DNA from 3 places in the Lysinibacillus sp. NPDC056185 genome. Region 2 is predicted to be linked to each of the others. Evidence: riboswitches for the same ligand, from Rfam matches in the RefSeq annotation. Region 2 holds a riboswitch; each other region holds the start of a gene.
The links. A riboswitch is a leader RNA that binds a small molecule or an ion and turns the genes downstream of it on or off. The one in region 2 is predicted to bind S-adenosylmethionine.

Region 1: another riboswitch for S-adenosylmethionine. It lies ahead of metA (homoserine O-acetyltransferase MetA); the one in region 2 lies ahead of ACMZ42_RS23375 (bifunctional homocysteine S-methyltransferase/methylenetetrahydrofolate reductase).
Region 3: another riboswitch for S-adenosylmethionine. It lies ahead of ACMZ42_RS07005 (MetQ/NlpA family ABC transporter substrate-binding protein); the one in region 2 lies ahead of ACMZ42_RS23375 (bifunctional homocysteine S-methyltransferase/methylenetetrahydrofolate reductase).

The regions. Positions count from the first base shown of each region.
Region 1 covers NZ_JBLLLQ010000002.1:306,435-309,571, forward strand. The annotation lists gene ACMZ42_RS03885 (endospore germination permease) at 1-142, shown strand, start outside; gene metA (homoserine O-acetyltransferase MetA) at 218-1,153, opposite strand; SAM riboswitch class I at 1,304-1,414, opposite strand; gene ACMZ42_RS03895 (YfzA family protein) at 1,571-1,870, opposite strand; gene ACMZ42_RS03900 (nucleotide excision repair endonuclease) at 2,427-2,798, shown strand; gene ACMZ42_RS03905 (TrmB family transcriptional regulator) at 2,872-3,137, opposite strand, start outside.
Region 2 covers NZ_JBLLLQ010000036.1:31,062-34,198, reverse strand. The annotation lists gene ACMZ42_RS23380 (protoporphyrinogen oxidase) at 1-937, shown strand, start outside; SAM riboswitch class I at 1,063-1,161, shown strand; gene ACMZ42_RS23375 (bifunctional homocysteine S-methyltransferase/methylenetetrahydrofolate reductase) at 1,254-3,101, shown strand; gene metH (methionine synthase) at 3,094-3,137, shown strand, end outside.
Region 3 covers NZ_JBLLLQ010000005.1:68,467-71,603, forward strand. The annotation lists gene ACMZ42_RS06995 (methionine ABC transporter permease) at 1-4, opposite strand, end outside; gene ACMZ42_RS07000 (methionine ABC transporter ATP-binding protein) at 1-1,022, opposite strand, end outside; gene ACMZ42_RS07005 (MetQ/NlpA family ABC transporter substrate-binding protein) at 1,128-1,961, opposite strand; SAM riboswitch class I at 2,052-2,156, opposite strand; gene ACMZ42_RS07010 (pyridoxal phosphate-dependent aminotransferase) at 2,344-3,137, opposite strand, start outside.

The sequences.
Region 1 (3,137 bases), on a different contig from region 2:
TAATAACGATAATTCTACTCAAAGTGCAAGTAACAGCGAAAATCCTTCGCAGAGTGATAGTAGCAACAATACTACACAGAATGATAGCGATACCGGCAATACTCCAAGCAGTGATAGAAATAAAAATTCATCAGAAAATTAACAGCATAATGGCGTGAAAAAATGATGACCCTGAAATATCAAAGTCATCATTTTTCTTTATTGTAATTGAGCGGTTTTAAATATGATATTCAATCTGATCGACAAAATCCCATTCGTATGGTGTTTCTTGGTAAACATAGTAGTTCAACCAATTCGAGAATAATAAATGTGTATGGGCGCGCCAAGTATTAATCGGTTCATTTGCAGGATTATCATGTGGGAAATAATTTACTGGTACATCAATATCTAATCCTTTCGCAACATCACGACTATACTCATCAGCTAAAGTTGTTGCATCATATTCAAGATGACCAGTAATCATAATGTTTTTATTATCCTTAGATTGCACAATGAAAACACCAGCATCTTCAGAATAAGATAGTAATCGTAAATCGGGATGGCTAAGTACTTCATCAATTGATACGGATGTATAACGTGAATGTGGTGCAGTAAATGAATCACTAAAGCCACGTACTAAGTCCACTGTTAAATCCGTAATAACATGCGAATATACACCTGAGCATTTAGCAGGCAGCCCAATTTTACCAATACCGTAATGATGGTATAACGCTGCCTGTGCACCCCAACATATATGTAAAACCGATGTTACGTTTGTCTTGGACCAATCCATAATTTCAGAAATTTCCTGCCAGTAGTTCACTTCTTCAAATTCCATTTTCTCTACTGGTGCACCCGTAATAATCATGCCATCATAGCGGCGATGACGAATTTGATTGAAAGTCGTGTAAAATAACTGTAAATGTGATTTACTAACATTTTTTGATTCATGCGTAGCTGTATTTAAAAATGTAATATTCACTTGTAATGGTGTATTCCCCAATAAACGAAGTAATTGCAGTTCTGTTTTTTCTTTTTCCGGCATTAAATTAAAAATTAAGATATTTAATGGACGAATTTGTTGAGTTTTCGCTCTGTCCTCTTCCATAACGAATATTTTTTCCTCACGTAAATGTTCTCCAGCTGGTAAGTTTTTTGGAATATTAATTGGCATCTTGCATTCCCCTCTCTAGTTAAGATCAATTGGGCCTTAGTCTCCATGCACAGGCCCTGTTCAAAGCTCATTAAGTCTTCTTTTTCGATGAAATTAAAAAATCCCCCTCATTCCAGTTGAGATAGAATGAGAAGGATTTTTCCACGTTCACTCTTATCTCTCAAAGGACAAATCCTTTGCTGGAATTAGCACCTTTCTAACTTTCGTTAGAGGTTGCTGAAGCGTCATCGGGCCAAATCCCTCAACTTCTCATGATAAGATTATTTAATTAAAAAGAATTGTAACATGAACAATTAAGAATATCAATAATACATAGAATATTTTGTTATTAATCATGCATGTCATTATGTTTTTAGGGAAATTATAGTTTAGTTATTTATCTTTACACCCTAGTGATACTTTTGCTATAGTCTTTACTTATGTAGACCTTGGTGAAAAAACACTTTTTATCGCCTCTATTATTCCAAACACAAGAAAGATGCCAAAAAAGATAGTAAGTAAATTGAAATTTGGTGTTTCATAAAAAGTAAACCACTCTTTGAAAATTGAAGATTCCGTAATTCTTCCAATAAACGTTCCGCCAATATCTCTATAATTAGGTATCCATCCTGTTGCTTCACACGTAATAAAGATTATCTGTGACAATAAAAATACACCAATAGAAGACACCCAAGTCTTTTTCAAAAATGGAATTGGATTTTTTTGTTTATTAGCCAAGTTATATCCCCCCTCTAATTGTTATACGTAAAATTCAGGAATAAGTTTCAAAATTAAACATATATTCCTTTTTTAGATAATCCTATCAATTATATTTGTCGATGAACGGCTTAATCATGTATTTGTAACTATTGATATTTGCTTGAGTCGTATTGTTGAATTTTCTGTCTGCAATAAAATCATCATAAGCAAACTTTAACAGCATAAAAAAATACACCTCTCCTCATCTAAATTAATAGACAATAAGAAGTGTATTATTAATAACAAATAAACTTTAATCTACTCAACATCTTATCATGTACTTCAAACCCTTGGTACGACTGGGTTTCTAAAACAATCCCTCAATTTCTCATGATGAGATTATTTAATTAAAAAGAATTGTAACATGAACAATTAAGAATATCAATAATACATAGAATATTTTGTTATTAACTATGCATGTCATTATGTAATTTGTTTAACACTAATCTTGAATGTTTACATTCATTATTTGATGGTAAACATGCTGTACTTATGTTAACATATACCTTTAGTAACAGAGAGGAACGTGAATACTTTGATTAAAATTGAATTTCCAAAACCAGATTTAGTAATTCGCCAACGCGAACAAGATTTAAAGCCAGGTGATGTACCAATCACACCGTACCATGGTTTTATTGATTTCCATAAAATCACACGTGAAAACGGTGGTATTTTCTTATTCTACAATGAAGAGAACGAACTATTATTTGTCGGTAAAGCACGTAAAATTCGTCAACGTATTAAAAAGCATTTCGAGGACAATGTGTCACCGATGAAAAATCACCGTAATGAAATTTTCAAAATTGAAGTGTATGAAGTGGAAGATCCAATGGAACGTGAAATTTACGAAACATACGCGATCAATTCATTCCGCTCTAAATACAATGTTGATAAAGTATTTTATTAATATTTAACGAAAAAAAGAATCTGCTCGCCTTCTGTAATGTACATGACGGCTTGCAGATTCTTTTTCAATACTTTCATTCTAAGAAAAATGCTTTACGTTCTTTAGTAATCCATTCCTCAAGCTCCGTATCATCACGCTTTAAAAGGCGATTAATAAGCACGTCATGCCATATATAATCCTCTAATAAATAGATATGAACAGGATCATTGGTAATAAAAGCCGTTTCCTGATTTGACGGAGAGTGACCATAAATCATTTGCTTGCCATCTACCGATAAAATAAACCAATGAGGTGTAGACGCATTCCTCGTATAGCGAGTGATACGGTGTTGGTCAACGG
Region 2 (3,137 bases):
TTTAACGTATTATTTAGGTGAGGAGCTTGTTCAAAACCAAATAGCGCCGGTACTTGCAGGTGTATATTCTGGAGATTTAAATCAACTTTCAATTGCTTCGACTTTACCGTATTTAATCGATTACAAAAACGATTACGGTAGTATTATTAAAGGTTTTGATGCAAACAGGAAACAATTTGTGAAAGCCTCCAACAAAAAATTTATTTCATTTAAAAATGGTTTATCGTCACTAATTGATCGACTTGAAGAAACATTAACGGATGTAGAAATTATAAAAGGAATTGCCACTACTAGTGTTAAAAAGCAGGAGAATCTATACTCTGTTACGTTAGCAAACGGTAAAATGATTGAAGCAAATCATGTTGTATTGGCACTGCCAAATGAAGCGGTACAAAGCTTATTACAGGATGAATCGTTGAACGGCTATTTTGAACAATTTAATACTGCATCCGCCATTACGATTTATTTAGGATTTGATGTTCCCGATAATAGATTGCCAGCAGATGGAACAGGCTATATTGTGTCACATAATTCGGATGTTATTTGTAATGCAGCAACGTGGACAAGCCGCAAGTGGAAACATACCTCTGCAGAAGGGAAATTACTTGTACGACTTTTTTATAAGAGCATTAACCCTAAGTATGAGAGATTGCGTATGATGACAGATGAAGAGTTAGCAGCAGTTGCTCTTGAGGATGTAAGAAAAAGCTTGGGGATTGAGGAAAAACCAACTGTTGTTGACGTGACAAAATGGATCGACCAGATGCCGAAGTACGACTTGGCACATCGTGAAGCGTTGCAAGGTCTCTTACAAGAGCTCGAGAAAAACTATCCAAATTTATCAATAGCGGGATGCTCATATTTTGGAGTAGGCATAGGTGCATGTATTCAAAACGGTAAAAAAATTGGTGAAGAACTTGTAGAAAAACTATCGTAATTGTTTGATATAAATCAAAATATTATAAATTTCGTAAAAATTATCCTTTGTTCAGTGAAATAGTCTTGACTCAATCGTTCGTAAACGATATGATTCTTTTAATTATTTAAAAAATTCATACTAAATTCTTATCAAGAGAAGCAGAGGGACTGGCCCTATGAAGCTTCAGCAACCAACTTAATGTCAGGTGCTAAATCCAGAAGACCGTGTGTCGAAGATGAGAAGGAAAACAATTACGAAATGACGTAAAAGCCTTCTTTTTTTATGAAAGAAGGCTTTTTTTTATTTTAAAGATTAGGGAAGAGAGGTTAGTTTTATGGAATTGCTTGAAAGGTTAAAAACGCATGTTCTAACAGCAGATGGTGCAATTGGTACAGTTTTATACGGCTACGGCTTGGAGTACTGTCATGAGGAAATGAATGTACAGAGACCTGAATTAATTGAAAAGATTCATAGAGAATATATTGCAGCTGGTGCTGATATTATTCAGACGAATACTTACGGAGCTAATGCCATAAAATTAGCCCGCTATGGGTTAGAATCTCGTGTACAACAGTTTAATGAAGCTGCTATAACGATTGCAAAACGAGCAGCGGCAGATGGTGGACAATTTGTTTTAGGTACTATTGGGGGAATCCGTGGTATTCGTAAAAGTGACGCAACGTTAGAGGAAATTTTAGCAACCGTTGATGAGCAGGCAACAGTTTTACTGGCAGGAAATCCAGATGGTCTTTTACTTGAAACTTATTATGATTTTGAAGAGCTAACGGCGACTTTAACAATGCTACGATCTAAAACGAAATTACCGATTATCGCTCAAGTTTCTATGCACGAACCCGGAATATTACAAAATGGAATGAGCTTAAATAATGCCTTACATAAACTTGAAGCGTTAGGTGCTGATATCGTAGGTGTCAACTGTCGCTTAGGCCCTCACCATACTATACAAGCATTTGAAGGAGTAGAGCTTCCTGAGAAGGCATTTATGTCAGCGTATCCGAACGCCTCTCTTCTTGATTTGGAGGATGGGCGTGTCGTTTATGAGTCGGAGGCAGATTATTTTGGTCGAGCAGCTGTAGAGCTTCGTGATCAGGGGGTACGTTTAATTGGTGGTTGTTGTGGAACGACACCAAAGCATATTGCTGCAGTGAAAAAGTACTTAGAGGAGCTATCTCCGGTTGAGGAAAAGTATGCAAAGCCGGAAAAAGTAGAGATTGTCCGTGAGGCAGAGCCAGCAAATTATGAGCCATTACATGAAAAAGTAAAACGTGAACGCTCGGTTATTGTGGAATTAGATACACCAAGACATTTAGAAATTGAAGGCTTTATTGAAGGTGCAAAAAAAATATATGAGGCGGGCGCAGATGTAGTCATGATGGCCGATAACTCTCTTGCTTCTCCAAGGATTAGTAATGTCGCAATGGGAGCCTTACTGAAAGAAACACACGGGGTACGCCCGTTAACCCATATAACATGCCGAGATCGTAATTTAATTGGTCTTCAATCACATTTAATGGGATTAAATGCACTAGGGATTCATGATATTTTAGCAGTTACTGGAGATCCGACAAAGGTAGGCGATTTCCCAGGAGCAACTAGCGTTTATGACGTATCTTCAATGGAGCTGATCCAATTAATAAAACAATTAAATGAAGGTGTATCGTTCTCAGGGAAACCGCTTCGAAAAAAGGCAAATTTCTCTGTAGCGGCTGCGTTTAATCCTAATGTACGTGTACTAGATCGCGCTGTCTCTCGATTAGAAAAGAAAATTGAACATGGGGCAGATTATTTTATTTCACAGCCTGTTTATACAAAGGAAAAAATCGTGGAAATTTACGAGGCGACAAAGCATTTAGAAACACCAATTTATATAGGCATTATGCCAGTAACGAGCTATAAAAGTGCGGAGTTCTTACATCATGAAGTGCCAGGCATCAAACTATCTGATGATGCATTAGCACGTATGAGGGCTTGTGGCGATGATAAGGAACGCGCAACACTAGAAGGAATTGCAATTGCTAAAGAATTAGTAGAAGTAGCAGCGGAATATTTCAATGGTATTTACCTCATCACACCATTTTTACGCTATGATATGACGCTAGAATTAATGAAATTTATTGAGCAATTGGATGAACAGAAAAAAGGGGTAAGTATAAATGGCTAAGCACATGATTGAAGAGCAACTAGAGAAACGAATATT
Region 3 (3,137 bases), on a different contig from region 2:
TCATTTAATTCGCCTCCTAATTCCTCAACGCTTACTCCGTTTTCTGTAAAATACTTAAGTGCTTTTTCTACGATATGTGCTTCACCGTGTAGATGCACGACAATATTACCGACAATGCCGTTTTTTAATTCAATGATATTGGCGGTTAAAATATTCGGTTGAACATCATAAACTTTACTCACTTCTGCTAGTAATGGTTTCCCTGTACTTTCACCAAGGAATGTTAAACGAATAACGCTTCCTGAAACATTTAATTGCTCGATAAGGGAAGGGGATAAATTACGTTGAGAAATGGTATTTAAAAACTTTCGTGTCGTTGGATGCTGAGGCTTTGAAAATAGGTCTATAGCAGAGCCGTATTCCACAACCGCCCCTGATTCAAGAACAGATACATCGTCGCAAATTTTTTGAATAACATTCATTTCATGTGTAATGAGTAAAATAGTGATGCCTAGCTCGCGATTAATTTTCAAGAGAAGCTCAAGAATGGCGTCAGTTGTTTCGGGGTCGAGTGCACTTGTCGCTTCATCACTGAGCAAAATCTCAGGCTCTTGGGCAAGGGCACGTGCAATAGCGACACGTTGCTTTTGACCACCTGAAAGCTGGCTAGGATAGCTATCTAATTTCTCTGTTAGGCCAACAATTTCTGCATATTTTGCAACGCGTTTTTTCACTTCGGAGTCGTTATAGCCTAGAAGCTTTAATGGTACCGAGATATTGTTGTAAACAGTCGCTGTTTTTAAAAGGTTAAAATGCTGGAATATCATCCCGATTTTTTGACGAGTTTTGCGAAGGTCGTTTAGAGAAAGGGAAGTAATATCTACATGATCGATTAATACCTTTCCTGTTGTTGGACGTTCTAATAAATTGACACAGCGAATAAGGGTACTTTTTCCTGCACCACTGTAGCCAATAACCCCATGAATTTCACCTTTTTTGACATGCAAGTTAATACCATCTACTGCTTTGACGATACCATTTTTAGTTTTAAATTCTTTTGTTATATTTTCTAGTTGAATCATACGGTGATATCTCCTTTCTTAGTCCTTCTATAAATCAAGAATCTGCTAGCTTTCCTGTAGGAGTCCCGCAGATTCTTGATTTTATGAATGGTCCTTAATCGTCACTTACCAGCTTGGAATTACAGAGCCTTGGAATTCTTCTTCAATAAAATTGCGTACCTCATCAGATTGATAAGCTTCAACAAATTTTTTGATCGTTGGGTCATCTTTGTTTTCGGCACGTACTACAATGTAATTCACATATGGAGAGTCCGTAGATTCTAAAAGAATGGAGTCTTTTTTAGGATTAATGCCAGCATCAAGAGCGAAGTTTGTATTAATAGCTGCTACATCTACTTCACTAAGCTGTTTTGGAATTTGTGCAGCCTCTAATTCAATGAATTTCAAATTCTTTTTGTTTTCTTCCACATCGCGAATAGATGCTGTTAAGTCTGCACCGTCTTTTAATTTAATATAGCCTGCCTCTTGAAGGACAAATAGAGCACGAGCCCCGTTTGTTGGATCATTTGGCAATCCGAACGTTGCACCATCAGGAACGTCATCAAATGATTTATATTTCTCAGAGTATATGCCTAGAGGATTTAAAATTGTTTTTCCAACTGGCACTAAATCTGTATTGTGATCTTTGTTAAATGTCTCGAGGAATGGCTTGTGTTGATAACTGTTTACATCAAGATCGCCCTCTGCTAACGATGTATTTGGTAAAACATAATCAGAGAAAGATTTTACTTCTACCTCTAAGCCATTTTCTTTGGCAACTTTTGCTACAACCTCAGCAATTTGTTCGTGTGGACCAGAAGTTACACCTACTACAATTTTATTTTCATTAATAGCCTTATTTTGACTATCCTTACTATTTTCTTTAGTACCACAGCCTACTAATGCTGCTACTAATGTGAGACTTGCTAAACCTAATAAAATTTTATTTTTCTTTTTCATGAAACATACCTCCAAAGTTTTTTTATCGGTTTTTGAAAATAAAAAAAACTCTCTTAAAAAAATTAAGAGAGGCTCATAAAAAAGTGTCCTCTCTTATCTTTCAAACGATGATCGTTTGCAGGATTTAGCACCTTCCTTAAAAAAGGAGGTTGCCGAGCTTCATAGGGCCAGTCCCTCAGCTACTCTTGATAAGAGATTTATAATATTTTTTTGTAAATCCGATAGAACTAATATAAATTATAGGATATAGTAAGTCAATTGAATTTTTAAAATTTTTTATTTTGTTATAATATTTAGTTGCGAAAGAATCCGCAAGAAAGAGACAAAACTGTTCCCATAGCAAGTTTGAGCTAATGGAACAGTTTTTCGGGTAGAGTCTACTTCATGAGTTAAATAAGTTTAATTTTTCAATTCTACTGATCGCTTCACGTAAGCGGTCTTCGCTAACAAGTAAGCCAACCCGGACATAGCCTTCACCATATTGACCGAAGCCATTGCCTGCAGCTACTGCGATATCAGCTTTGTCGAGCAATAAATCGGCAAATTGTTCACTCGTAAAACCTAATGGAACAGGGAGCCATGCAAAGAAAGAGCCTCTCGGTGCTGTTACTTGCCAACCAATTCGCTGAGCTTCTTCGATCAGTACGTTTCGTCGACGCTCATAAGTCGCACTTAGCTTATCCGCGCAACTCTGGGAAGCAGTAAGTGCAACTGCCGCGGCTTGTTGCACGGCAGGGAATTGACTACAAAATAGATGATCTTGAATAAGGTTAATGGCTGCAACAATATCAGGGTTACCAACTGCAAAACCAATGCGCCAGCCTGCCATATTATACGTTTTGGATAATGTATACATTTCGATACCGACATCTTTTGCACCGTCAGCTTGCAGGAAGCTGATAGGTTTATTGCCGTCAAATCCAATCGCCCCGTAGGCAAAATCATGTGCTACGATAATATTGTGCTCTTTTGCAAAGCGTACTGTTTCCTCGAAAAATTCAAGTGTTGCAGTACCGCCAGTTGGGTTATTCGGGTAATTCAAGTAAAGCATCTTCGCCTTTTCTTTTACTGCATCGGATAAAGCATTATAATCAGGCAGAAAATGATTTTCTGCAAAAAGAGGCATAACTTCAAAATTAACATCACCTAATACGACACCTGATAAGTAATCTGGAT